Regions from separate parts of the Cellulomonas sp. A375-1 genome, predicted to be linked through region 1. Evidence: riboswitches for the same ligand, from Rfam matches in the RefSeq annotation. Region 1 holds a riboswitch; each other region holds the start of a gene.

Region 1 (5,771 bases):
TCGAGCGCGGCCGCGGTCGCGAGCTCCGGGAGGAGCCCTGTGGGTGTGGAGGCGTGCGCCTGGTAGAACGCGAGCGCCGTGCGGGAAGCGGTCGCGGCGTGCGGCTCGAGCACGTGCGCCCTGAAGCCCCGCACCAGATCGGCGGTCTCAACGGCCTGCAGTAGCCGGAACGCGTCCAGCGCGTCCTTCTGCTTGAGCCGGTCGGGCCGGGCCGCTGCCTGGTCGAGCCGTTCACCGATCTTGATTGCCTTGGCGGTCAGAAGCGCTGCGGGGCCCGCCACTCGCAGGTCGAAGGTGCGGGCGTCTGCCGGGTCGAGCGAGTCGATCCTGACGGCGACGTTGTCGACGAGCGCGGGCTCCAGTCCGTGGGCGATGCGGGCGGTGAGCTCGTCGTGCGGTACGAGATGTGCCGCACGCGCCGAGGGTCGGGTCCTGCCGGACTGGTGGGGCGCGACCATGATGTCGACCGCGACGGCGCTCAGGGCGACCCAGTGGCCGGGGTTCGGTCCCGGAGTGAACCCGGCCGCTCGCAAGGTCTCACCGATCTCGGGGGCGTCGGCAAGGCCGGCGGTGTCGATGGCGAGGTCGGCATCGGTGGTCATGACCGGGACGTTCAGCTCGGCGTCGCCAGTGTGGTGGTACACGGCCTGCGCACCGACCAGGACGAGGTTGTCCCGGTGTCCCTCGAGGGCGTCGAGGGCGTCCATCAGGACGCGACGGGCTGCCACGTACTCAGGATCGAGAGCCATCGTCGTCCTTCCATGCCGGGTCGGTTGCCTCCAGGCTGTCCATGAGCTGCTCTGCCTCGGCGTCGGCACGCCCGGGCAGGGTGAGCAGGTCGGCGACGACGAGAGGCGCCGGCGCAACGGCCACGCCGTCGTCGGGCAGGATGCGCTGGTCGGCCGGCGCGGCGATGACGACATTGGCCGTCGTGGGGTCGGCGTCGATCAGACCGAGGCTGCGCGCGAGGTCTCGAGGATCGGTGGCGTACAGGGCGAGCAGCCTCATCGGCGCGACCGGCGTGGCACCGTCGGGCAGCAGCGTGCGAGCAGCCGCCGAGCCGGTGAGCATGACGGGCGCGACGTCGACGAGCCGATCGATGGCGCGGGGCAGTCCGCGGGGCGCGATGAAGTACGCCACGACGGGGTTGGTGGAGGGGAAGGAGTAGTCGTGGGTCCAGCGCCGGATCAGGTCCCGGCGACGAACCGAGGTGATCTTGCCCGCCTCGTCGCGTTCGACGATCCCCTCGGCCACCAGGGTGGCCAGCAGCTTCGAGACCGAGCCCGGGGAGACTCCGGCAGCGGCCGCGAGCTCGCGGACGCCGACCGGCGCGTCTGTCGACGCCAGTGCACGGATCGAGCGGCTCGCCGCTACGCCGTTCAGGCGGGTGACGGCGCTGCTCGCCCGATCCTTGGGAGCCTTGGCGGCGCCCTGGCCGGTCACCACGACCGGGGGATCGTCGAGGGCGAGCCGAACCCACCCGGTCGCGTCGGCATAGCTGAATCCTTCGGCAGCGAGCGCCTTGCGTAGTGCCGGACCGATGTATGGCGATGCGTAGAGCACGGGCAGGGCCGCGGCTCGTCCGATGTCGCGCAGGGTGGACACGATCGCTGCGGACGAGACCGACGCGGAGCGCTTGGCCTCGACGACCAGTCGAGCGGAAGCGCCGACGGGTCCGGTGAGGTCGACGACCGCGTCGAAGCGCTGGTCGACCGTCTCGGCGTCGGTCCGCGCGGTGAGTGCCCAGGGCGCAGGAAGCAGCGCGTTGACGCTCGCCAGAGCGTCAACGACCACCTGCGTTTCTCGACTTGTGCTGTTTCCCATAACGAGAAACAGGCTAGACCGAGAGACGGCGAGACGCAACGCCTGCGCGACGTTCGGCGCTGGAGCGCCCCGACAGGGCGATCAGGCGGTGCGCTCGACCGCGGTCGCGTCGTCGAGGAGGGCTCGCCCGACGAGCTCGCGCGAGCCGGCGGCCCGTTCGCCCGCTTGCTCGCGCGGCAGGACCAGCACGTCGCGGCGGTGGTCTAGTCGCGTCGCCTGCGTTCGTGTGACGTGCGGCGTCGCACCTTGCTGGTGCGTCGCGCACCGCGTTAGCGTCTCCCCAGGTCAAGAGCGACCAGCGATACGCCCTCCGCGTGCTGGTCCGGCAACCGCGCACACTCGCGCACGGTGCCCCCGGAGGAAGACCGGCCCGACGGCGACCGCCGTCGGGAAGTGCGAAGGGGAGTACACCCATGAGTGAGAAGTTCCTGCGTGCCGACGGTCTCGTCGAGCTGCGCCCCGACCCCGCGAAGGTGGCCGACGCGGCCCGGAACCGGGTCGGCCTCATCACCACCGGGGAGCTGTGCACTGCGTGCCTGGTCGGTGACTGGGGCCAGTCGCTCCTCAAGGTCACCAAGACGCTGTGCGACGACTGCACGTGGCTGGAGTCCGAGGTGTCGCGCCGTGCGGGGACCGGGCGGTCGCGGGCAGGTCGGCCGGGCCCCGGTCCGCTGCGGGCAGGCGGTGCGTCGGATCCCGGCGACGCCGCATGGGCGTCGATCCGCGCCGCTCGCGTCGCGCGCGAGGAGCGGTTGGCCCCTGTGTTCGCGCGTGCGGTGATGCTCGGTGTGCCGGTGGTCGACCTGGGTCCGGGCACGGGCGGGTTCGTCCCGGCCATCGCGTACGAGGACGTCGAGCGGTTCGACCTCGTCCCGCGCGACGCCGGGGCGCGGGTCGCGCGGTTCGCCGAGTGGCTGCGCGTCCTCGCGCCCGAGGACCATGCGGCGCGCAGCGCCGTCCTGGCGGACGTCCACGAGCTCGCGCGGGTCCTCCGTGCGGAGCAGGCGCGCGCGCGGCGGGCGCGGGCACGTGCGGAGCTGGACCGCGCGGGCCGCGAGGTCGTGCAGGCGCTGGCGACGGTCGGTCGTGCACCGCGCACGGTGGGCGCAGCGGCAGGGCGTCTCGTCCGCGCACGGTTCGCCTCGGTCGACGGACGGGTTCGCGCCTAGGGCTGCCGCCTTGACGGCGGTGTGGTCCACCCAGGGAGTCACACCGCCGTCAGCGGTAGCTGGGGCGCAGGCGGACGCGGGGCTGGTGCTTGGCCGACTCCTTGGAGATCTCGACGATGCTCGCGCGCGACGCGACGAAGTCGCTGAACGACGAGTAGCCCAACGGCCGCTCGACGAACGCCGGGTCGAGGCGCATCATCTGGTTCTTGACCTCGCCGTACGACAGCCACGGCTCGTCGTCCTTCTTGGCGTGGATGAGGCGCATGGCCCGCATGAGGAGCTGGGTGGCGCGCCGCTGAGCGGCGCGGTCCCCGGCGGGAGCCGGAGCGTCATTGGCGGTGACCTGCCCGGCTGCCGAACCCGCGCGTTCCGGCGCGTCGTCGGTGGTCGCGGGCGCCACGGGGGGCGCGTCGTCCGCGTCGTCGTCCTCGGGGGTGGTGCTCGTGTCGAGCAGGGCGTCGTAGTCGGCGAACTCGTCGCACGCGGACATGAGCGAGCGGCTCGTCGAGCCCGCGACGCCGACGCCGATCACGGTGCGGCCCAGGCGCTTGGCACGCTGCGCGAGCGCGATGTAGTCCGAGTCGCCGGCGACGATCACGACGTGCGTCACGTCCACGAGCCGGAACAGGTCCTCGATGACGTCGACGGCGAGGCGGATGTCCGCGCCGTTCTTCATGCGCGGGCCCACGGGGAACAGCTGGGTGAGGTCGACGGCCCGGTCGATGAGCTGCTGGTGGTAGCCGGCGTTGACCGGCTGGGACCAGTCCGCGTACGCGCGGCTCACGACGACCCGGCCGAACGACGACGCGTAGTCGATGATCGCGTCGACGTCGACGCGTGCGGTGCGCAGCTTCGTCGGGACGTCGCCGTCGGCGTCGAGGCGGTACTTGCGCGCGTCGTCGGACTGGAAGGCGCCGCGCCGGTGGACCTGGTCGTAGCGGGAGATCACGATGTTGTCGAAGTCGATGTAGACCGCGACGCGGGCAGCGCTCTCGTCGGTGCTCATGGGGCGAGTCTGCCGGACGTCAGAGGGTGCGAGCGGCGAACGTGTCGCACGCCGCGAGGTCGCGCTGCTCGTAGCCGGTCGTGAACCACCGCTGCCGCTGCTCGCTCGACCCGTGCGTCCAGGAGTCCGGGTTGACGTTCGTGCCGGACTGCTCCTGGATGTGGTCGTCGCCGACGGCCGCGGCCGCGTCGAGCGCCTGCGCGAGCTCGGCGGCCGAGATGGGCTCGAGGTAGGTCACGCCCGTGTCGGGGTCCTTCGTCGTCGCCGCGTTGCCGGCCCACATGCCCGCGTAGCAGTCCGCCTGCAGCTCGACGCGCACCGAGTCCGACTCGGCACCCGAGCCACCGCGGTCGGCCTGGCCGAACACCCCGGTGACGTTCTGGATGTGGTGGCCGTACTCGTGCGCGTAGACGTACATCTCCGCGAGCGGCCCGCCCTCGGCGCCGAACCGGCTGGTCAGCTCGTCGAAGAAGCCGAGGTCGAGGTAGATGGTCTGGTCGCCGGGGCAGTAGAACGGGCCCGAGGCCGACGACGCCTGACCGCATGCCGTCGAGACCGCCGAGGTGAACTCCACGGCCTCGGGGATGGTGGCGCTCGCGTCGGACATCGTCGAGGACCAGTAGGTGTCGAGCGAGTCGAGCGTCGCCGACAGTCGGCAGGCGCGGTCGGTGTTCGCCTGCTCGGCCGTGCACGCGCCGATGGTCGAGTCGTTCCCGGGCTCGCCGCCGCCGCCGAGCAGCGCCCCGGGGTCGACGTTGCCGCCGGACAGCAGCGTGATCGCCAGGATCACCAGGAGCCCGAGGCCGCCGACGCCGCCGCCGATCGCCATGCCCCTGCCCGCGCCCGAGCGCCGCGACTGCACGCGCCCGCCGCCGAAGCTGCCACCCTCCTGGAACGTCACGACCAGGACGTTAGTCCTCGTCGCCGCCCCGCGCGCGTCCAGCGGAGAGGTCGTCCTCACCCAGCCCGCGGGCGGCGAGAGCCTCGCCCGTCGCCCGCGCGTGACCGACCATGCGGACGGCTGCCGGGACGACGAGCGCGCGCGGTGAGCGGTCCAGGCCGCGGGCGCGCGCAGCGTCTCGTGACTCGAGGGTGGCCTGCACGAGCACGGGTACGGAGCGCAGCATGAGGCTCACCGCGAGCGCGACCGTCTCCGGGGACAGCCCCACGTGGCGCAGCGGTCGGGCGGCGCGGCGCAGGGTGTCGAGCAGGTCGTCGGCGCGCGTGGTCGCGGTGACGACCGTCGCCAGCAGGACGAGGGCGAGCAGGTCGGCCGCGGTCTCGAAGCCGACCTGCCACCCGCGTGCCCAGGTCTGGTACACGCCGACGACGAGCGCGACGATCGCGAAGCCGACGAGCCCGCGCCGGGTGCGGTGCCACTGCAGGCCGGCGACGAGGTGCGCCGTGACCGCCACGCCGAGCGCCACGGCCGCGCTGAGCGGACCGCGCACGAGCACGACGGCGGTGCCCGCGGCGGCCAGGGCGAGGAGCTTCGCGGCCGCCGGCGCGCGGTGCAGGGGCGACGTGCCCGGCTGGTGCAGGCCGAGCGGGCCGGACCACGCCGGACGCAGCGGGGTACCGGGCAGCGCGGGACCGACCGGCACGGGACCCATCGGCGCAGCGGCGGAACCGCCTGGCGCAGCGGCGGTCGGGTCTGTGCTCATCGTCGGGCGGCCGTCCGCATGAGGGCCTCGTACGCGGCGACGGTCGGCTCCGGCGCGCCGTCGTGGACGACCGACCCGTCGTCGACGACGAGCACGCGGTCGGCCCGG
Region 2 (5,771 bases), on a different contig from region 1:
CTTCGGCAGGCCGAGCTCGACCAGGCGGTCACGCGTCCGACGACGCAGCTGCGCGGCGGTCGCCTCGACCTCGTCGGCCGTCGACCGCCCGGCCCAGAACGCCTCGATGGCCTTCTTGAGCTCGCGGCGCGGCCCGATGCGCGGGTAGCCGAGCACGGAGCCGGTCGGGAACTGCGGGGTCTCGCTCATCAGGGTCCAGCCTTCGGTGTCGTGGTCGTGCAGGGGACTGACGTTCTGGGGTGGTGCTCGGGTGGTGCGTGGTTCTCGGGTCGTGCGTGGGTGCGGGCGGGCCGACGACGGGCGTCAGTCGCGACCGCGGCCGTCCAGGTCGGCGCCCTCGAGCAGGTCGAGCGCGGCGCCGTGGGTGTTGAACGTGTAGAGGTGCACGCCCGGTGCGCCGCCGTCGAGGATCCCGTTGATGAGGTCCACGCCCGCGCGGATCCCGCGGCGGTGCCGCTCGCGCTCGTCGTCCGCCGAGGCGAGCGTCTCGAGCAGCGCGCGGGGCACGGGGACGCCCGTGAGCGCCTGCACGCGCTCGAGGCGCGCCGGGTCGGTCGCCGGGATGATGCCCGGGATGATCGGGATGACCACGCCGGCCTCGCGCGCCTCGGCGACGAGCCCGAGGTACGCCTCGGCGTCGTAGAACACCTGAGTGATCGCGAAGTCCGCGCCCGCCTCCTGCTTGGCCAGCAGGGAGGCCACGTCCTGCGCTCGCGTGCCGCCCGTCGCCGCGTTGCCGCGCGGGAACGCGGCGACCGCGACCGACAGCGGCCGCACCCGCGCCCGCACTGCCTGGGCCGGGCTCGCCGTGCACCGGCGGCTCTCGATCTCGCGCAGCAGCCCGACGAGCTCGCTCGCGGTCGCCAGGCCGTCGGGGTGCGCCTGCCAGTCGTCCTGGCCGACGGGCGGGTCGCCGCGCAGCGCGAGGAACGAGCGGACGCCCTCGTCGAGGAACTCCTCGACGATCGTCGTGATCTCCTCGCGGCTCGTCCCGACGCACGTCAGGTGCGCGATCGGCGACAGTGACGTCTCCTGGAGCAGCCGGGACACCAGCGCGCGCGACGTCTCGCGCGTCTTGCCCGAGGCGCCGTAGGTCACCGAGACGAAGTCCGGGTGCACCGACTCGAGCGCCCGCACGGTCTCCCACAGGCGCGGGGCGGCCTGCGGGTTGCGCGGCGGGAAGAGCTCGAACGAGATCGTCGGGCGGTCGACGCTGCCCAGCGGACGCGGTGACGGCGCGACGTGCGTGCCGGTCACGGCGCGCGTCTCGGTCGTCGTGGTGGCGCCGGGCGCGGCGAGCGCGTCGGAGGGCCGCGGGGCGGCCACGGGCGGGACTGCGGTCGCGGCGCTCACGCGGACGGACCGTTCAGACACGAGGTCTGCGACATGTCGACTCCATCGGTCCTGGCGGAAGCACCCACACCCTCGTCGCGGAGGGGGGTTGCTGCGGCGTCAACGAGCCAGGTCTCTCGGCCGCTCTGGATGGTTGTCGTGATCGTAGGCCGGGAGCCCACATGCTGACCACGAGTTCTCACTTTGTGAGACCGGCGGGTCGCAGAGCGGACAGTCCACGACTGCGTCGGCCGTCGTGGAACGCGAGGGGGCGATCGCGTCCCTTGCTGGTGCGGCCCGGGGCGCGGAGGTCAGCCGAGCGGGCGCGGGCGCTGGTGGGGGATCTCGCCCCAGTTCAGGGCGCCGCCGGCCACCGACAGCAGGCCCGCCTCGACGGCCTCGAGCACGTCGGCGTCCGGTGCCTGGGCACCGGCCATGGCCTCCCGCGCACCGAGAACGGCTTCGAGCCGCATCTCGGGGTCGGGCATCTCGGTCATGCGCGGAACTGTAGCCGCGGTCCTCGATCAGGCGAAGTCCCGGCGCAGCGATCACCCGAGCGGAGCACACGCCGCCGCGACGGACACGTGTCCCGGGACCGGCGGCCGCGCCCGGGGCAACCGGGTCAGTGGGGTGCGCAAGGGCAGGTCACGAGGTGGTCGTCGACGAGTCCGCACGCCTGCATCGCCGCGTAGGCGGTTGTCGGCCCGATGAACCGGAACCCTGCCGACTTGAGCTCGCGGGCGAGCGCGCGCGACTCGGGCGTGGCCGCCGGGACGTCCGCCCACGACGCCGGGCGCACGTGCTGGGAGCGGTCCGGCGCGAACGACCAGAAGATCGAGTCGAGCGTCCGACCGGACGCGTGCAGGTCCAGCAGCGCGCGGGCGTTGGCGATCGTGGCCTCGATCTTCTGGCGGTTCCGCACGATGCTCGCGTCCCCCAGCAGCCGTTCGACGTCGTGCTCGTCGTACCCCGCGACGACCTCCGGATCGAACCCCGCGAACGCCGCCCGGAACGACTCACGCTTGCGCAGCACCGTGATCCACGCGAGCCCGGACTGGAACCCCTCGAGGGCGATCCGCTCGAACAGCGCCGCCTCGCCGTGCACGGGGACGCCCCACTCCTCGTCGTGGTAGCGCTCGTACAGTGGGTCCCCGTCCCCGAAGCACCGCCCGCTGACCCGAGGCGGCTCGGGTGCGCTCGCGGGCGCCAGCAGTGCGCTCAGGACATCGGGCGTGCGGACATCGGGCGTGCGGGCATCAGGTGTGAGCGCGTCAGGTGTGAGCGCGTCAGGTGGGGATGCAGCCATGGGGCGAGTCTGGCCCGTGGCACCGACACGCGTGGCCTCTTCGACACAACCTGTGGACGACGAGCGGTCACCCCCGCCGCACCCCCGCCCCCGCCCAGACTCGACCGGCCCCGACGCGACCCGCCGCGGCTCGACCCGACCCGACCCGACTCGACCCAGTGTCTGCTCCGGCTTTGGCGGCGGAATGCGCGAGTGGCCGCTGGGTCGTGGTCTCTCCGACCCGCGACCCAGCGTGTGCTCCGGCTCGGGCGGTGGGATGCGCGAGTAGGCGCTGGGTCGTCGTCTCTCCGATCCGCGACCCAGGGTCTGCTCCAGGTACAGCGGGGGGAGGGGCGAGCAGGCGCCGGGTCGTGGGGTTTCTAGTGATCGAGGCGGGGCTGCGGTGGCTCGGCGGAGCGTCAGGACAGCGCGGTGAGAAGCTTGCGGACGCGCTGCGGAGAGACCGGCGTCGGCGTGCCGAGCTGCTGCGCGAACAGGCTCACGCGCAGCTCCTCGATCTGCCACCGGACCTCGGCCCGGCGTGCCGGGTCAGCACCGGGCGCCGCGGCCAGCGCGTCCTCGAGGTCACGCACCTGCCACGCCAGGTCCGCGTCGCGCGCGGGGTTCTCCGCGGCCTTCGTCAGTCGGTACCGGGCCGCGCGCAGGTAGCGCGGCAGGTGCACCAGGCGGTCGGCACCCGTCTCGACGACGAAGCCCGCGTGCACCAGGCCGCCGGCCTGCGCCCGGACGTCCGAGGCGGTGGCCAGCAGCGCCAGGCTCGTCGTGCCCTTGAGGTCGACCTCGAGCTCGCGCCAGGCCGTGAGCACGTCGACGAGCGTGCCGACGAGCGCGTGCACCCGGTCCTCGAGCCGGTCGCGCAGCCACGTGCGCAGCTCGGCGTACTGCGCGGCGTCGCGGACATCCTGCGGGGCGCGGCGCGGCGTCCCGGCGCCGAGGTGCTCGGCGACGAGCGCGTCGATCGCCGCGAGCTGCACGTCCTCGACCAGCGCCTCGCGGCTGGGGTAGGGGTTGGCGGCCAGCGCGAGCGCCTGCGCGCCGCTCCAGCGCGACGTGACGCGCGCCGGGGCGAGCCCGATGTCGAGCAGCAGCAGGCGTCGCAGCCCGGCGCGTGCGGCGGCCGGGCGCGCGGACTCGTCGGCGAGCGTGCGCACCGAGACCGTCGCCGGTCCGCCCGCGCGCTCCTCGACCAGCGAGGGGAACGCGCGCACGAGCGTCGCGCCCGAGCGCACCTCGACCACCTCGGGGAGCGTGAGGTCGTCGGGCCACGTCGTGAGCCCGCTCCGCGTGACACCCTCCACGAGCGACCCCGCGGCCGACGAGCCCGTACCCGACGGGCCCCCCGCCGACGAGCCGGCAGCAGACGGACCCGCAGACGACAAGCCCGCAGCCGACGAGGCTCCCGACGATCCCCCGGCGCCCGCGGACGCACCCGCGCGGTCCGACGAGCTGCCCGGCACCGCGCCGCCCCCGCCGCCCGGCCGACGCCGTTCGTCGTCCCGCCCACGCCCGCGCGGCGCAGGACGGCCCGCGTCGTCGGCCACCAGACCCGCCTCGCGCATCGCCTGCCGCAGCGCGGACCGCACCGCCGTGTCGACCGCGTCCTGCGCACGCCCCGCGAGCCGGTGCTGCAGCGCGGCGAGGTCCTTGCCCTCGTCGACCACCCCGCCGCGGTCGCCGACCACCCGGAACGTCACGCGTAGGTGCGCGGGCAGCCGCTCGTCGTCGAACGCGTCGGCGGGGACGTCCACGTCCCGCACGGCGCGCACGGCCGAGGCGAACGCCTGGTGGAACGACGGAGCGGCGTCGCCGGCGCGGACCGTGTCGGCCCACGACGCGGTGTGCTCGCGCAGCCACGCGCTCACCGCGCGGCCCACGTCGGGTGCCGGGACCAGCTGCACGCGCACGGGCTTGGGCAGCGCGCGGATCGTCGCGACGACGAGCTCGTCGAGCAGCCCGGGCACCATCCAGCCGAACCCGTCGGGCGTCAGCCGCGGCAGCTGCGCGAGCGGGATGTGGACGGTGACCCCGTCAGCCTCGGTGCCGGGCTCGAACTGGTAGGTCAGCGGAAGCGACAGGTCGCCCTGCGGCCAGCGCGACGGGAACGACGACTCGTCGATCGCGTCGGCGTCGGACGAGACGAGCAGCTCGCGCGAGTACGTGAGCAGGTCGGGGTCGCGGCGCCGCGCGGTCTTCCACCACTGGTCGAAGTGCCGCGCCGAGACGACGTCGGCCGGCACGCGCTCGTCGTAGAAGTCGAACAGCGCGTCCTCGTCGGCCAGCAGGTCCGCGCGGCGGGCGCGAGCCGCGAGCTCGGTGGCCTCGGCGAGCAGGCGCCGGTTCTCGTGGAAGAACTCGTGGTGCGTGGTCCACTCGCCCTGCACGAGCGCGTGCCGCACGAACAGCTCGCGCGCCGCCTCCGGGTCGACCTTCGCGTACAGCACGCGCCGCCCCGCGACGACGGGCAGGCCGTACAGCAGGACGCGCTCGGTGCACATCGCGGCGCCCTGCTTGGTGGACCACGCCGGGTCGGAGTACGAGCGCTTGACGAGGTGAGCGCCGATCTCCTCGGCCCACGCCGGGTCGATGCGCGCGACGTCGCGCGCCCACAGCCGGGACGTCTCGACGAGCTCGGCGGACATGACCCAGGCCGGCGGCTTCTTCGCGAGCCCCGAGCCGGGGAAGATCGCGAACCGCGCACCGCGTGCCCCGAGGTACTCGTTGCGGCCCCTGCGGTCCGGCTTGCCCGGGGTGCGTCGGTCGCCACGACGAGCCGGCGCGGCGACCTCGGTGGCCTCCTGCATGCCCACGTGCGACAGCAGCCCCGCGAGCACCGAGCGGTGGATCGCGTCGGCGTCCCACTCCTGGCGCAGCTCGCCGCGCCGCGGCCCGCCACCCGCCTGCTCGTCGGCCGGGTCCCCGGTCCCGCCAGGTGAGCTCGCTGTGGCCGACGAGCCGACGAGATCGGCAGTCCGGTCCGAGCTCGGCAGTCCGGACTGCCGAACCGGCGTCGCTGTGCCGAGCTCGCCGCTGCCGCGCGCGCGGTCCGCCCCGGGCAGGTGCTTGGCCAGGTCCTTGAGCTGGGTCACCACGTCCTGCCACTCGCGGACGCGCAGGTAGTTGAGGTGCTCGCTGC
Region 3 (5,771 bases), on a different contig from region 1:
TGAGGTCGGGGTGACCGGCCGTCCCGCCCGCGGCGAGCAGCGTCTCCTTGACGGCGTCCTCGTACGCGAGCTGCTCGGCGGGCGTGTCGAGGTCCGCAGCGGTCTTGGTGTCCGCGAGCGAGGCGACCACCCGGTCGTCGTTGCCGCTGCCGTCCCGGCGGTCCTTGTCGAGCACCACCAGGTAGGGACCCGTGACCTTGCCGTCCGTCCGGACGAACTCCGGGGTCGGGTCGGTGCCGTTGATGAGGTCGATCAGCGGGCCACCCGTGGTGGCGGTCGCGCCCTCGTTCTGCCAGTACGTCAGGCCGGCACCGGTCAGCCGGGTCGCGAGCTCGTCCCAGTCGAAGATGTTGAGCGCGTCGCCGTCGATGCGCGGGTTGAAGACGTAGATCTTCGGCACGCCGATGCTCGTCGCCGCGGCGTTGATGTGCGCGATCTCGGCCTGCGTGCTGGCGTCCTTCGGGTCACCGATGAGCACCGCGTAGCGGCCGGACTTGAAGCGCAGCAGGTACTTCAGGCGCTCGATCGAGATGGACTCGAAGACGTGCTGGCCACGCGCAGGAGCGAGCGCCGGGAAGACGTCGGCGAAGTAGTCGAAGTCGACGCTGGAAGCGATGGCGGGAGCCGCAGCGGTGGCCGCGGCGCTCGCGCCGGGGGCGAGAGCGACCGCGGGCGCGGTCGCCAGTGCGGCGACCACGATCCCGGCGATGCTGCGTCGCAAGGAGGAGCTGGACATGGGGAGTCGTCTCTTTCTCCCGCCCGGAGGCGGGGGGTCAGGTCAGGGAGAGCGGGTCAGCGGACGGGCTGGGCCGCGGGGGTCGACGGCCCGTCCACTCGTGCGGGTGGTGCGAACTGCCAGGTGACGCTGAGCTGGCCCGCCTCGGGAGCGACGTGCACCCCGGGATAGGCCGCGACGGGGGACGAGGTGGGGGCCGCTGCGACGGGGGTCCTGACGGGCGCCGCCGCGGGCACGGTGGCGAGAGCCGCGGTGGGTGCGGCCGCCGGTGCAGCGACCGACGCCGGCGTGAAGGCCGTCAGCAGCGGGTTGCCGAGCTGCAGCGGTGGCAGGGCGCCGGGCACCGGAGCCGGGCCGGCAGGCTCGTCCGCCGCGGCGGCAGACGACGCGCGACGGGAACCGCCGCGCGCGTAGTGGGACGCCAGGAGCAGGACTCCCGCGACGGCCAGTGCGCCGAGGATCACGAGGCCGGTCAGCGGCGGCACCGTCTCGGCCGACGTCGCCTCCGCGTCCTGCGCCGCCCCGACCGGCGACGCGGCCGCGACGGTGACGGGGCTCTCGGAGACGACCGTCCCCTGGTACGCGACGACGAAGTGGTGAGCACCCCGCGGGGCGTCGTCCGGAACGACCACGTCGGTGGCGAACGCGCCCTGCTCGTCGGTCGTGACGGTCGTGAGCCGGACCGGGTCGGAGTGCAGCTCGACGTCGAGGTCGACGCCCGCGGCGTAACCCGCTCCGGTCAGCGCGACGGTCGCACCGGGGACGACCTCCCCCGTCCAGGTCAGCGTGCCGACGACCGACGCGGGCGGCGTGCCGACCGTCACCGGCACCGACGGGGTGGAGGCCGCGGACTCACCGACGTCGTTCACCGCGCGGACCGCGGCGCGGTAGCTGCCGTCCGGCAGGTCCAGGAACTCGTAGGTGGTGGTCGCCGCGTCGACCTCGGCGCGGTTGCCCCCGCTGAGCAGGACGACGTAGCCCGTCACGCTGTCGAGGTCCACGTCGACCGACGGCTCCCACGTCACGACGATCGTCGTGCCGTCGACCGTGAGGGTCGGTGTGCCGGGTGCGGAGGGCGCTCCGGGCACGACGGCCTCGTCGGGATCGATCCCGAGGTCGTCGGACACGGGCGCCGCAGGAGCCGGGACGCCCGGCGCTGTCGTGGCACCGGGAGCGGGCGTGCTCGTCGGGGGCCTGGTCGCGCCCGGGGAGGGCGTCGTGCCGGGCACAGGCGTCCTGCCGGGCGCCGGGGTCGCACGCGGCGTGGGAGTCGTGCCGGGCGTCGGCGCCTTGGTCGGTGTCGGGCTCGCCGACGGCTTCGGCGTGGGCGACTTCGTCGGGGTCGGCGTCAGGTTGTAGTCGGACGGGAGGTTGTCCGCGTAGAGCACCTCGTCGGCCGCGCCCTGCCAGATCCCGGTGCTGGCGCTGCTCTGCACGATGCGCCCCTTGTACTTGGGGTTCTTCCCGTCGTACTCGTGGCACGTCGGGATCGGCTGGCACCACTTGTCCTCGGCGAGGTTGACGAGCGCGGCGCCCTTGTCGTCCTGGAGGCAGTGCTGGTCGTCGCCGCCATCGACCCACTCGACGGTGGCCGCGCTCGCGCGGGTCGCCTGCAGGACCGGCAGGCCGAGGGCGATCACGCCGACGACGAGCGCCGCGACCAGGGGCAGGCTCCGGCGGCCGAGCTGGAGAAGAGGGTTCACGAGGGGGCGCTTTCTACGGGAAGGGGGTGCGGGGGCACGGGGGGCGAGGACGGGTGCGGGCGGGTCAGCGGGAGCCGACGGGAACGCGCGGGCTGGGCTCGATCGCGCACGCGCCGACGGGCACGCCGCCCCAGAGGGCGTCGTCGTCGGTCGTCGCCGGGGACGCCGGGTTCGAGCGTTCCGGCGTCACGGGCTCCCCGAGGTCGACGGACCGGTCCACGGAGGAGCGGAAGATCGCGTCGTCCAGGCGGCCCTCCTTGCGCGCGACGATGGTCGCGGCGACCGCGGCCGAGGTCACGTTGTTCGTGGTCCGCGCCATGTCGGCGAGCGCGCTGATCGGCAGCGTCAGGATGATGACCTCGAGCGGGAGCCCCGCAGCGGCCAGCACGGTCGTCGCGGTGACCGTCGCGGTCCCGGGCACGCCCGCGGTGCCGATCGAGACGACGAGGCCGAGCAGCACCAGCACCGCGTAGTCACCGAGCCCGTACGGGATGCCGAGTGCGTTGACGCTGTACACGGCCAGGAGCACCGGCCAGATCCCGGCGCAGCCCGGCATCCCGATCGTCGTGCCGAGCGGCGCCGTGAAACCCGCGATCTCGGCGGGCACGCCGACGCGCTCCCGGAGCAGGCTCGTGGTGAGCGGCAGCGTCCCGGCGCTGCTCTGCGTCGTGAACGCGGTGAGCTGCGCGGGGAAGATCCGGCGGAAGAACGCGACGGGGCTCACGTTCGCGGACACCCGCAGGAACACGCCGTTCACGAGGTAGGTGTGGGCGAAGCAGACGACGAACGCGACGACGAGCAGCGTGAACAGCGGCCAGAGCTGGCTCGTGTCCGCCGAGACGGTCGACGTGAACGACGCCGTGAGGGCGAGCACCGCGTAGGGCGTGAGGCTGATGACGAAGCCGACCGCGCGGTAGATGATCTCGCGTGACGCCTCGACGAACGCCTTGAACGGGGCGACCTTCTGCGGGTTCTTGTCGGCCACCAGCGAGCACGAGACCGCCACGAGGATGCTCACGAGGATGATCGGGATGATGTTGTTCTCGGACACGTCCTTGACGATGTTCGTCGGGAAGAAGCCGATGAACACCGACGTGAACGGCTGCTGGACCGAGTCGAGCGACCGGGTGTCCACGTCCTGCGTGCCCAGGTGCGCGCCCTTGCCGAGCCCGACCAGCAGCGCCGTGCCGAGTGCGAGGAAGATCGCGACGAGGTTGAGGCTGAGCAGCCAGTAGACCGACCGTCCGCCGATGGTCCGCAGCTGCGACGTCGAGCCCAGCGACGTGATGCTCGACAGGATCGAGACGATCACGAGCGGGGCCACGATGGTCAGCAGCAGGTTGACGTAGACCCGGCCGAGTGGCTGGACGTACTCGACGTGGTCGCGGAACACCACGCCGACAGCGACGCCGAGGAACAGCCCGACGAACGTCAGCACGCTGAAGTTCACGCGCTTGCGTGCGAGGGCGAACAGGCCGGCGAACAGGCCGACGGTGACGGCGAGCGCTGCGGCGTCCCAGACGTTCACGGGGTGCTCCGATCGTGCGAGGGCAGCTCCCACGACCGGGGACGGTCAGGGAGTGCTCAGGGAGGGGGAAGGGCGTGCGGCGCGCGGGACGAGGCCTCGCGCACCGAGGTGACGACGTGCGTCAGAAGGCAGCGCAGGAACATCGACGGAGTCGGTGCTCGTTCGCACACCTCACGCCCGTGCTCCTCGTCGTCGGCAGGCGCCGATCCCGCGGCGCCCGTGCTTGCCGTCGTGCACGCGCACGACGGCCTGGTCCTCACCCGGGGCACCCCACCACGGACGGAGGGTTGCCGGTCTCCCAGCCGGGGCTTGTCGGAGACGCTCGTGACCTGGTCTTCCACGACCGGATCGGCTTATGCCGACTATACCGGTCGCTTTTTCCTTGCAGGCTCTTTCTAGTGACGACGGGAGCGCGGTGTCAACAACCGGGACCCGGTGGTCCGCACTCCGAGACGCTTGTCACCCGTTCGGCCGCACCGTGGGGACCTCCCGCTCGCACCCTTGACGTGCGGCGCCGCGGGGTCAGCGCGCGGGTTCGACCTCGTCGTACTCGTCGTCGCCCGCCCAGTCGCCCTCGGCGTCCTCGGACTCGTCGTCGCCACCCTCGACGTCGTCGTCGAAGTCGTCGTCCTCGTCGTCCTCCTCGGCGAGGTAGAACGGCGTGGCCTCACCGTGGACAGTCCCGAGGGCGTCGTCGTACACCTCGAAGGCGTCGGCCAGGACGTCGTACGCGTCGTCGACCGCGGGGTCGTCCTCGCCCTGGCGCGCGACGACAGCGTTGTAGTGCGCCTCGAGCGCTGCGACGAATCGGTCCAGCGCGGCACGGGGGTCGACGGTCATGTCCGAACGGTACCGCCGCGACGGGGTGCCCGGCAGGACCGAGGGCCGCCACCACTCCCCCGCAGCGTGCGACCCGCCTCTCGGCGTACGCACGGCACCCCGCGACGCGGTGCACAATGGGCGCCACGCGAGTCGGCAACGGGAGGGTGGCGGATGACCGTCGAGACGCGTCAGCGACGCCGGGACTGGGTCGCGCAGGGTGGGCAGTACGAGTACCGGGTCCTGGTCCTCCCCCGGACGACCAGCCGCAACGACGTCCAGCGCATGCTCGTCGAGCACGCCGAGTACGGGCGCTGGGAGCTGGCCCGGTCGGTGCTCTACGTGGGTGGCGAGCGACGCGTCTGGCTGCGGCGCAAGATCCTGCGGGTCCGCAGCACGCTCGACTGACCGCCGGCCCGCCTGCGACGACGACGCCCCAGCGGGCACAGCCCGTCAGCAGGTCGACAGGAGCCGGTCCAGGACGCGCGTGCCGAACTTCAGGGCGTCGATCGACACGCGCTCGTCGACGCCGTGGAACATGCCCGCGAAGTCGAGGTCCGGGGGCAGGCGCAGGGGCGCGAACCCGTAGCCCGTGATCCCCAGCTGCGAGAGCGACTTGTTGTCCGTCCCGCCCGAGAGCATGTACGGCAGCACGGCGGCCCCGGGGTCCTCGGCGAGCAGGGCGTCGGTCATCGCGTCGACCAGCGAGCCCGTCGTCGGCGCCTCGAGCGCCACGTCGCGGTGGATGTCCTCGATGCGCACGTGCGGGCCGGCGAGCCGCTCGATCGTCGCGCGGAACTCGTCCTCGCGGCCCGGCAGGAAGCGACCGTCCACGGCGGCCTCCGCGCGTCCGGGCACGACGTTCGCCTTGTAGCCCGCGGTGAGCTGCGTCGGGTTCGACGTGTGCCGCAGGGTCGCGCCGACGAACCTGCTCGCGGGGCCGAGCGCGGCGACCAGCGCGTCGATGCCCTGCTCGTCGTACGGG
Region 4 (5,771 bases), on a different contig from region 1:
ACAACCACCCGTCGTACGTCGAGCCGTACCAGGGTGCCGCCACGGGCGTCGGCGGGATCGTGCGCGACATCATCTCGATGGGCGCGCGCCCGGTCGCGGTCATGGACCAGCTGCGCTTCGGCGCGATCGACCACCCGGACACCGCCCGCGTGGTGCACGGCGTGGTCGCGGGCGTCGGGGGCTACGGCAACTCGCTCGGCCTGCCGAACATCGGCGGCGAGCTCGTGTTCGACCCCAGCTACCAGGGCAACCCGCTCGTCAACGCGCTGTGCCTGGGTGTGCTGCGGCACGAGGACATCCACCTGGCCAACGCCTCGGGCACGGGCAACAAGGTCGTGCTGTTCGGCGCGCGCACCGGCGGTGACGGCATCGGCGGTGCGTCGATCCTCGCGAGCGAGACCTTCGACGACACCAAGCCGTCCAAGCGGCCCTCGGTGCAGGTCGGCGACCCGTTCATGGAGAAGGTGCTCATCGAGTGCTGCCTCGAGCTGTACGCCGCGCGCGTCGTCGAGGGCATCCAGGACCTGGGTGCCGCCGGTATCTCGTGCGCGACGTCCGAGCTCGCGTCCAACGGTGACGGCGGCATGCACGTCGACCTCGAGAACGTGCTGCTGCGCGACCCCACCCTGACGGCCGGCGAGATCCTCATGTCGGAGTCGCAGGAGCGCATGATGGCGGTCGTCACGCCCGCCAAGCTGGACGAGTTCCTCGCGATCACCGCGAAGTGGGACGTCGAGACGGCGATCATCGGCGAGGTCACGGGCACGGGTCGCCTGACGATCGACCACCACGGCCACCGCATCGTCGACGTCGACCCGAAGACCGTCGCGCACGAGGGTCCGGTGTACGACCGCCCGTACGCGCGTCCCGCGTGGCAGGACGGCCTGAACGCGGACACGTCCGCGTCGCTCGCGCGTCCGACGAGCCCCGACGAGCTGCGCGCGACCGCGCTGCGGCTGCTCGGCTCGCCCAACCTGGCCTCGAAGTCGTGGGTGACCAAGCAGTACGACCGCTTCGTGCAGGGCAACACGGCGCTCGCGCAGCCCGACGACTCGGGGGTCGTGCGCGTCGACGAGACCACGGGTCTCGGCGTCGCTCTCGCGACCGACGCCAACGGCCGCTACGGCAAGCTCGACCCGTACACGGGCGCGCAGCTCGCGCTCGCGGAGGCGTACCGCAACGTCGCGACGACGGGTGCGCGCCCGCTCGCCGTGACGGACTGCCTCAACTTCGGCAGCCCCGAGCACCCCGACTCGATGTGGCAGCTCGTCGAGGCGATCCGCGGCCTGGCCGACGCGTGCCAGGTGCTCGAGGTCCCGGTGACCGGCGGCAACGTCTCGCTCTACAACGGCACGGGCGAGCCCGGCCTGATCGACTCGGCGATCCACCCGACGCCCGTCGTCGGCGTGCTGGGCGTGCTCGACGACGTGGCCGCCGCGGTGCCCTCGGGCTGGACCGCGCCCGGCATCGCGGTCTACCTGCTCGGCACGACGCGCGCCGAGCTCGACGGCTCCGCGTGGGCCGACGTCGTGCACGACCACCTCGGCGGCCTGCCGCCCGCGGTCGACCTGGCGGCCGAGCGTCGTCTCGGCGCGGTGCTGCAGAACGCGGCGCGCGACGACCTGGTGGACGCCGCGCACGACCTGTCGGAGGGCGGTCTGGTCCAGGCGCTGCTCGAGTCCTCGCTGCGGTTCGGCGTGGGCGTGCGCGTCTCGCTCGACGCGCTGTGCGAGCGCGACGGCGTCACGCCGTTCGAGGCGCTGTTCTCGGAGTCCACGGCGCGTGCGCTGGTCGCCGTGCCGCGCTCGGAGGAGGTGCGCTTCGCCGACCTGTGCGTCGCGCGCGGCGTGCCGGCACTCAAGCTGGGCCAGACGGCCGACGTCGCGACGGGCGACGAGGAGGCGGGCCCCGCCGTCGAGGTCGAGGGCCTGTTCACGATCCCGCTGGCCGAGGCCGGCGAGGTCTTCGAGGCGACGCTCCCGCGCCACTTCGGCTGACCACCCCTGCTCGGACGAAGCCCGCGGTGCCGCTCGGTGCGGCCCGCGGGCTTCGTCGTCCCTGCGCGCGTCAGGGTCGTGCGGGGTCGCCCGACGATAACCCGACTTATTCAGTCCAGATTGTGGGACCGACGGGATGCGCCGTTGACTCCGTCCGGCCCCACCCCTAATTTCTGACCAACGCAGTCCGGATTGTCGGTCTGCGGACAGAGGTCATGAGCTCCGACGCGTAGCCCCGGCTGGTCGGACGGCAACCCTCCCGCGCGGCGGGGTGCCCCGGGTGAGGACCTGGCTCGAGCGGCACCCGCCGTCCGAGCAACGCGCCAGACCCCGGACAGGGGACGAAGGAGACCGCACGCATGAGCACGAGGAGCCTGACCGCGGACGTCCGCGCCACGCACCTGTGCACGCGCTGTCGCGTCAGGTGCGCCGCCGAGAGCTGTCGCTGAGACGACGTCCCGCGCACCGGGGCCCGCGGGCCACACCGCTCGTCGCCGGCGCTGACCGGCGCTGACTGGCGCCGTCCTCCCGGACCGCGCCCGTCTGGGCGGGCCACGCCGGCGCCGGCGACCTTCCCACCCACCACCTGACGGCCCCAGCCGTCCGGTCCTGCGCGCGTGCGCCGACCGCGGCGTCCTCGCCGACGGCAGGCGGGCCCGCGGCACGCCACGGACCACCGATCACCCGCCGCGCACGCGGCCTCGAGATGGAGCCCTTCGATGTCCCAGCACTCCCACCCTCGCTCGCGCTCGGACCGCACTCGGTCGGTGCACCTAGGCGTCGACCTCACCGACGCCGGTGCGCACCCCGCCGCCTGGCGCACGCTCGGCTCGCAGGCGCAGCGGCTGTTCGACGCGCAGCGCCTGGACGCCCTCGTCGCGACCGCGCAGCGCGGCCTGCTCGACCTCGTCGCGTTCGACGACGCGTTCTCGCTGCAGCCCGTGACCCGCCACGGCGTGCAGGGACGGCTCGACGCCGCGCTCGTCGCCTCGCGCCTGGCGCCCCGCTCGGCGGGCATCGGTCTGGTGCCGACGATCGACACGACGCACACCGAGCCGTTCCACGTCTCGAAGGCGGTCGCGACGATCGACCACGTCAGCAGGGGGCGCGCCGCGTGGCAGGTCGGCTGGTCGACGACGCAGCAGGCGACGGACGCGTTCGGGCGCAAGGCCGCGCAGGACGAGGTCGACGCGATCGACGAGGCGGGCGAGGTGATCGACGTCGTCGGCCGGCTGTGGGACTCGTGGGAGGACGACGCGGAGATCCGGGACCAGGCCACGAGCCGGTTCGTGGACCGCGACAAGCTGCACCACGTCGACTACGAGGGCATCCGGTTCGCGGTCAAGGGTCCGTCGATCACGCCGCGGCCGCCGCAGGGCCGGCCGCCGGTCGTGGTGACGGCGACGAGCGACGAGGCGCTCGCGTTGGCCGCGCGCCGGGCCGACGTGGTGCGCCTGCGCGCGACGAGCCTCGACGACGCGCTCGCCCAGCGCGCGCGGCTGGACGACCTGGCGGGCGACGCGGGCCGCAGCACCGACGAGGTGCGCGTGCTCGTCGACACGTACGTCGTCCTGGCCGACGACGAGTCGAGCGCGCGTGCGCGCCTCGAGCTGCTCGACGACCTCGAGCCGTCGTCGTGGGCGACGGACTCGCTCGTGCACGTGGGGACGGCCGGTGCGCTGGCCGAGACGATCGAGACGTGGGTCGCGGCGGGTGCCGTCGACGGCTTCCACGTGCGGCCGTCGTCGCTGTCCACCGACCTCGACGTGCTTGTCCACCGGGTCGTGCCGATCCTGCAGAGCGCAGGACTGTTCCGCACCGCCTACCCGGGTCGCACGCTGCGCGACACGCTCGGTCTGACGCGTCCCGCCAACGTGTTCGCCGCGACGGCCTGAGGGCGGGGCCATGACGACGCGACCGCGCAAGCAGATCCACCTGGGCATCCACTTCCCGGGGGTCAACAGCACGACCGTCTGGAGCGACCCGGACTCGGGTAGCCAGATCGACTTCGACTCGTTCGAGCACCTCGCGACGCGCGCCGAGGCCGCCAAGCTCGACTTCTTCTTCCTCGCCGAGGGTCTGCGCCTGCGCGAGCACAAAGGGCGCATCCACGACCTCGACGTCGTCGGCCGGCCCGACACCCTCCCCGTGCTCGCGGCGATCGCGGCGGTCACCGAGCGCATCGGGCTCGCGGGGACGATCAACACGACGTTCAACGAGCCGTGGGAGCTCGCGCGGCAGTTCGCGACGCTCGACCTGCTCTCCGGTGGTCGCGCCGCGTGGAACCTGGTGACGAGCCCGGACGCGTTCACGGGCGAGAACTTCCGGCGTGGCGGGTACCTCCCGTACGCCGAGCGGTACGAGCGCGCCGCGGAGGTCGTGCGGGTCGCCCGCGCCCTGTGGGACTCGTGGGACGACGACGCGGTGCTCGCGGACACGGCGACCGGCCGGTTCCTGCGCGACGCCGGCGTGCGTGAGGTGGTGCACGACGGCACGCACGCGCAGGTCCGGGGGACGTTCACGACGCCGCGCGGGCCACAGGGTCATCCGGTGCTGTTCCAGGCGGGCGACTCGGCGCAGGGCCGGGACTTCGCGGCACGCACCGCGGACGTCATCTTCTCGATGCACTCGACGTTCGAGGCGGGCCGTGCGTTCTACGACGACGTGCAGGCGCGCCTCGTCGCGAACGGCCGCACCCGTGGGGACCTGAAGATCCTCCCGGCGACGACGGTCGTCATCGGCCAGACAACCGACGAGGCGCACGAGCGCGCCGAGCACATCCGGCGGCAGCAGGTCTCCGGCCCGACCGCGATCGCGTTCCTCGAGCAGGTGTGGGGCCGTGACCTGACGGCCTACGACCCGGACGGCCCGCTGCCGGAGGTCGATCCCGACGTCGAGAACATCTCGATCACGCGCGGTCGGGTGCGCCACACCACCGACCCGCTCGCGGTCGCCCGCGCGTGGCGTGAGCAGGCCGAGGCGAACCGCTGGTCGATCCGCGACCTCGTGATCCGCACGACGACCCGCGGCTCGTTCGTCGGAACGGCGCAGCAGGTGGCCGACGACCTGGACAGGCACGTCCAGGAGGACGCCTCGGACGGCTTCATCCTCGTCCCGCACCTGACGCCGCACGGCCTCGACGACGTGCTCGACCAGGTGATCCCGCTGCTGCAGGAGCGCGGCTCGTTCCGCTCCGACTACACCGGCCCGACCCTGCGCGACCACCTGGGCCTGGCCCGCCCCGATCCGGCGTCGCAGCACGCGGCGGCCGAGCTCACCGCCTGACCGGACCAGCGCTCTGCCCGTTCATCCCCCGGCCTTCGGGCCCCTCGAGAGGACATCATGACCAGCACCGTCGACCGCCGCCGCACCCGCTACCGGGTGCTGGCCGCCTCCTTGCTCGCCCCCGCCCTGCTGCTGGCCGCCTGCTCGTCGGGCAGCGGCGACCCCGCGGCCGGACCCGCGACGTCCGCGACCTCGACCCCGGATACGGCCACCGCGACCCCGGGCGGGACGCTGCGCTTCGCGCTCGGTGCGTCGCCGTCGGGCGTCGACCCGCAGCAGGTCGGCTCGAACGTGAGCATCTACATCGCGCGCCAGCTCGCGGACTCCCTGACCGACCAGGACCCGGCCACGGGCGAGATCGTGCCGTGGCTCGCGACGAGCTGGGACGTGAGCGACGACCTCACGACCTTCACGTTCCACCTGCGCGACGACGTGACGTTCTCGGACGGCACCCCGCTGACCGCGACCACGGTCAAGGCGAACCTCGAC

Evidence for each region. A riboswitch is a leader RNA that binds a small molecule or an ion and turns the genes downstream of it on or off. The one in region 1 is predicted to bind S-adenosylmethionine.
Region 2: it holds a riboswitch for S-adenosylmethionine, as region 1 does, so the genes downstream of both, CWIS_RS16360 (methylenetetrahydrofolate reductase) here and CWIS_RS08285 (hypothetical protein) in region 1, are expected to answer to the same signal.
Region 3: it holds a riboswitch for S-adenosylmethionine, as region 1 does, so the genes downstream of both, CWIS_RS14150 (dicarboxylate/amino acid:cation symporter) here and CWIS_RS08285 (hypothetical protein) in region 1, are expected to answer to the same signal.
Region 4: it holds a riboswitch for S-adenosylmethionine, as region 1 does, so the genes downstream of both, CWIS_RS06080 (LLM class flavin-dependent oxidoreductase) here and CWIS_RS08285 (hypothetical protein) in region 1, are expected to answer to the same signal.

Annotation. Positions count from the first base shown of each region.
Region 1 covers NZ_LFKW01000075.1:3,355-9,125, reverse strand. Annotated here, with positions in the region: gene CWIS_RS08295 (hypothetical protein) at 1-749, opposite strand, end outside; gene CWIS_RS08290 (helix-turn-helix domain-containing protein) at 733-1,824, opposite strand; SAM riboswitch class IV at 2,108-2,226, shown strand; gene CWIS_RS08285 (hypothetical protein) at 2,238-2,993, shown strand; gene CWIS_RS08280 (NYN domain-containing protein) at 3,043-3,999, opposite strand; gene CWIS_RS08275 (neutral zinc metallopeptidase) at 4,019-4,900, opposite strand; gene CWIS_RS08270 (energy-coupling factor transporter transmembrane component T) at 4,911-5,612, opposite strand; partial or broken gene CWIS_RS19325 (ABC transporter ATP-binding protein) at 5,660-5,771, opposite strand, start outside.
Region 2 covers NZ_LFKW01000152.1:14,562-20,332, forward strand. Annotated here, with positions in the region: gene metE (5-methyltetrahydropteroyltriglutamate--homocysteine S-methyltransferase) at 1-189, opposite strand, end outside; gene CWIS_RS16360 (methylenetetrahydrofolate reductase) at 304-1,353, opposite strand; SAM riboswitch class I at 1,393-1,489, opposite strand; gene CWIS_RS16365 (hypothetical protein) at 1,644-1,829, opposite strand; gene CWIS_RS16370 (DNA-3-methyladenine glycosylase I) at 1,955-2,638, opposite strand; gene CWIS_RS16375 (DUF3418 domain-containing protein) at 3,037-5,771, opposite strand, start outside.
Region 3 covers NZ_LFKW01000133.1:15,603-21,373, forward strand. Annotated here, with positions in the region: gene CWIS_RS14140 (Ig-like domain-containing protein) at 1-736, opposite strand, end outside; gene CWIS_RS14145 (fibronectin type III domain-containing protein) at 793-2,439, opposite strand; gene CWIS_RS14150 (dicarboxylate/amino acid:cation symporter) at 2,504-3,967, opposite strand; SAM riboswitch class IV at 4,182-4,297, opposite strand; gene CWIS_RS14155 (hypothetical protein) at 4,490-4,807, opposite strand; gene CWIS_RS14160 (DUF5703 family protein) at 4,961-5,194, shown strand; gene CWIS_RS14165 (M20/M25/M40 family metallo-hydrolase) at 5,240-5,771, opposite strand, start outside.
Region 4 covers NZ_LFKW01000051.1:46,998-52,768, forward strand. Annotated here, with positions in the region: gene purL (phosphoribosylformylglycinamidine synthase subunit PurL) at 1-1,997, shown strand, start outside; SAM riboswitch class IV at 2,209-2,326, shown strand; gene CWIS_RS06080 (LLM class flavin-dependent oxidoreductase) at 2,765-3,892, shown strand; gene CWIS_RS06085 (NtaA/DmoA family FMN-dependent monooxygenase) at 3,903-5,282, shown strand; gene CWIS_RS06090 (ABC transporter substrate-binding protein) at 5,340-5,771, shown strand, end outside.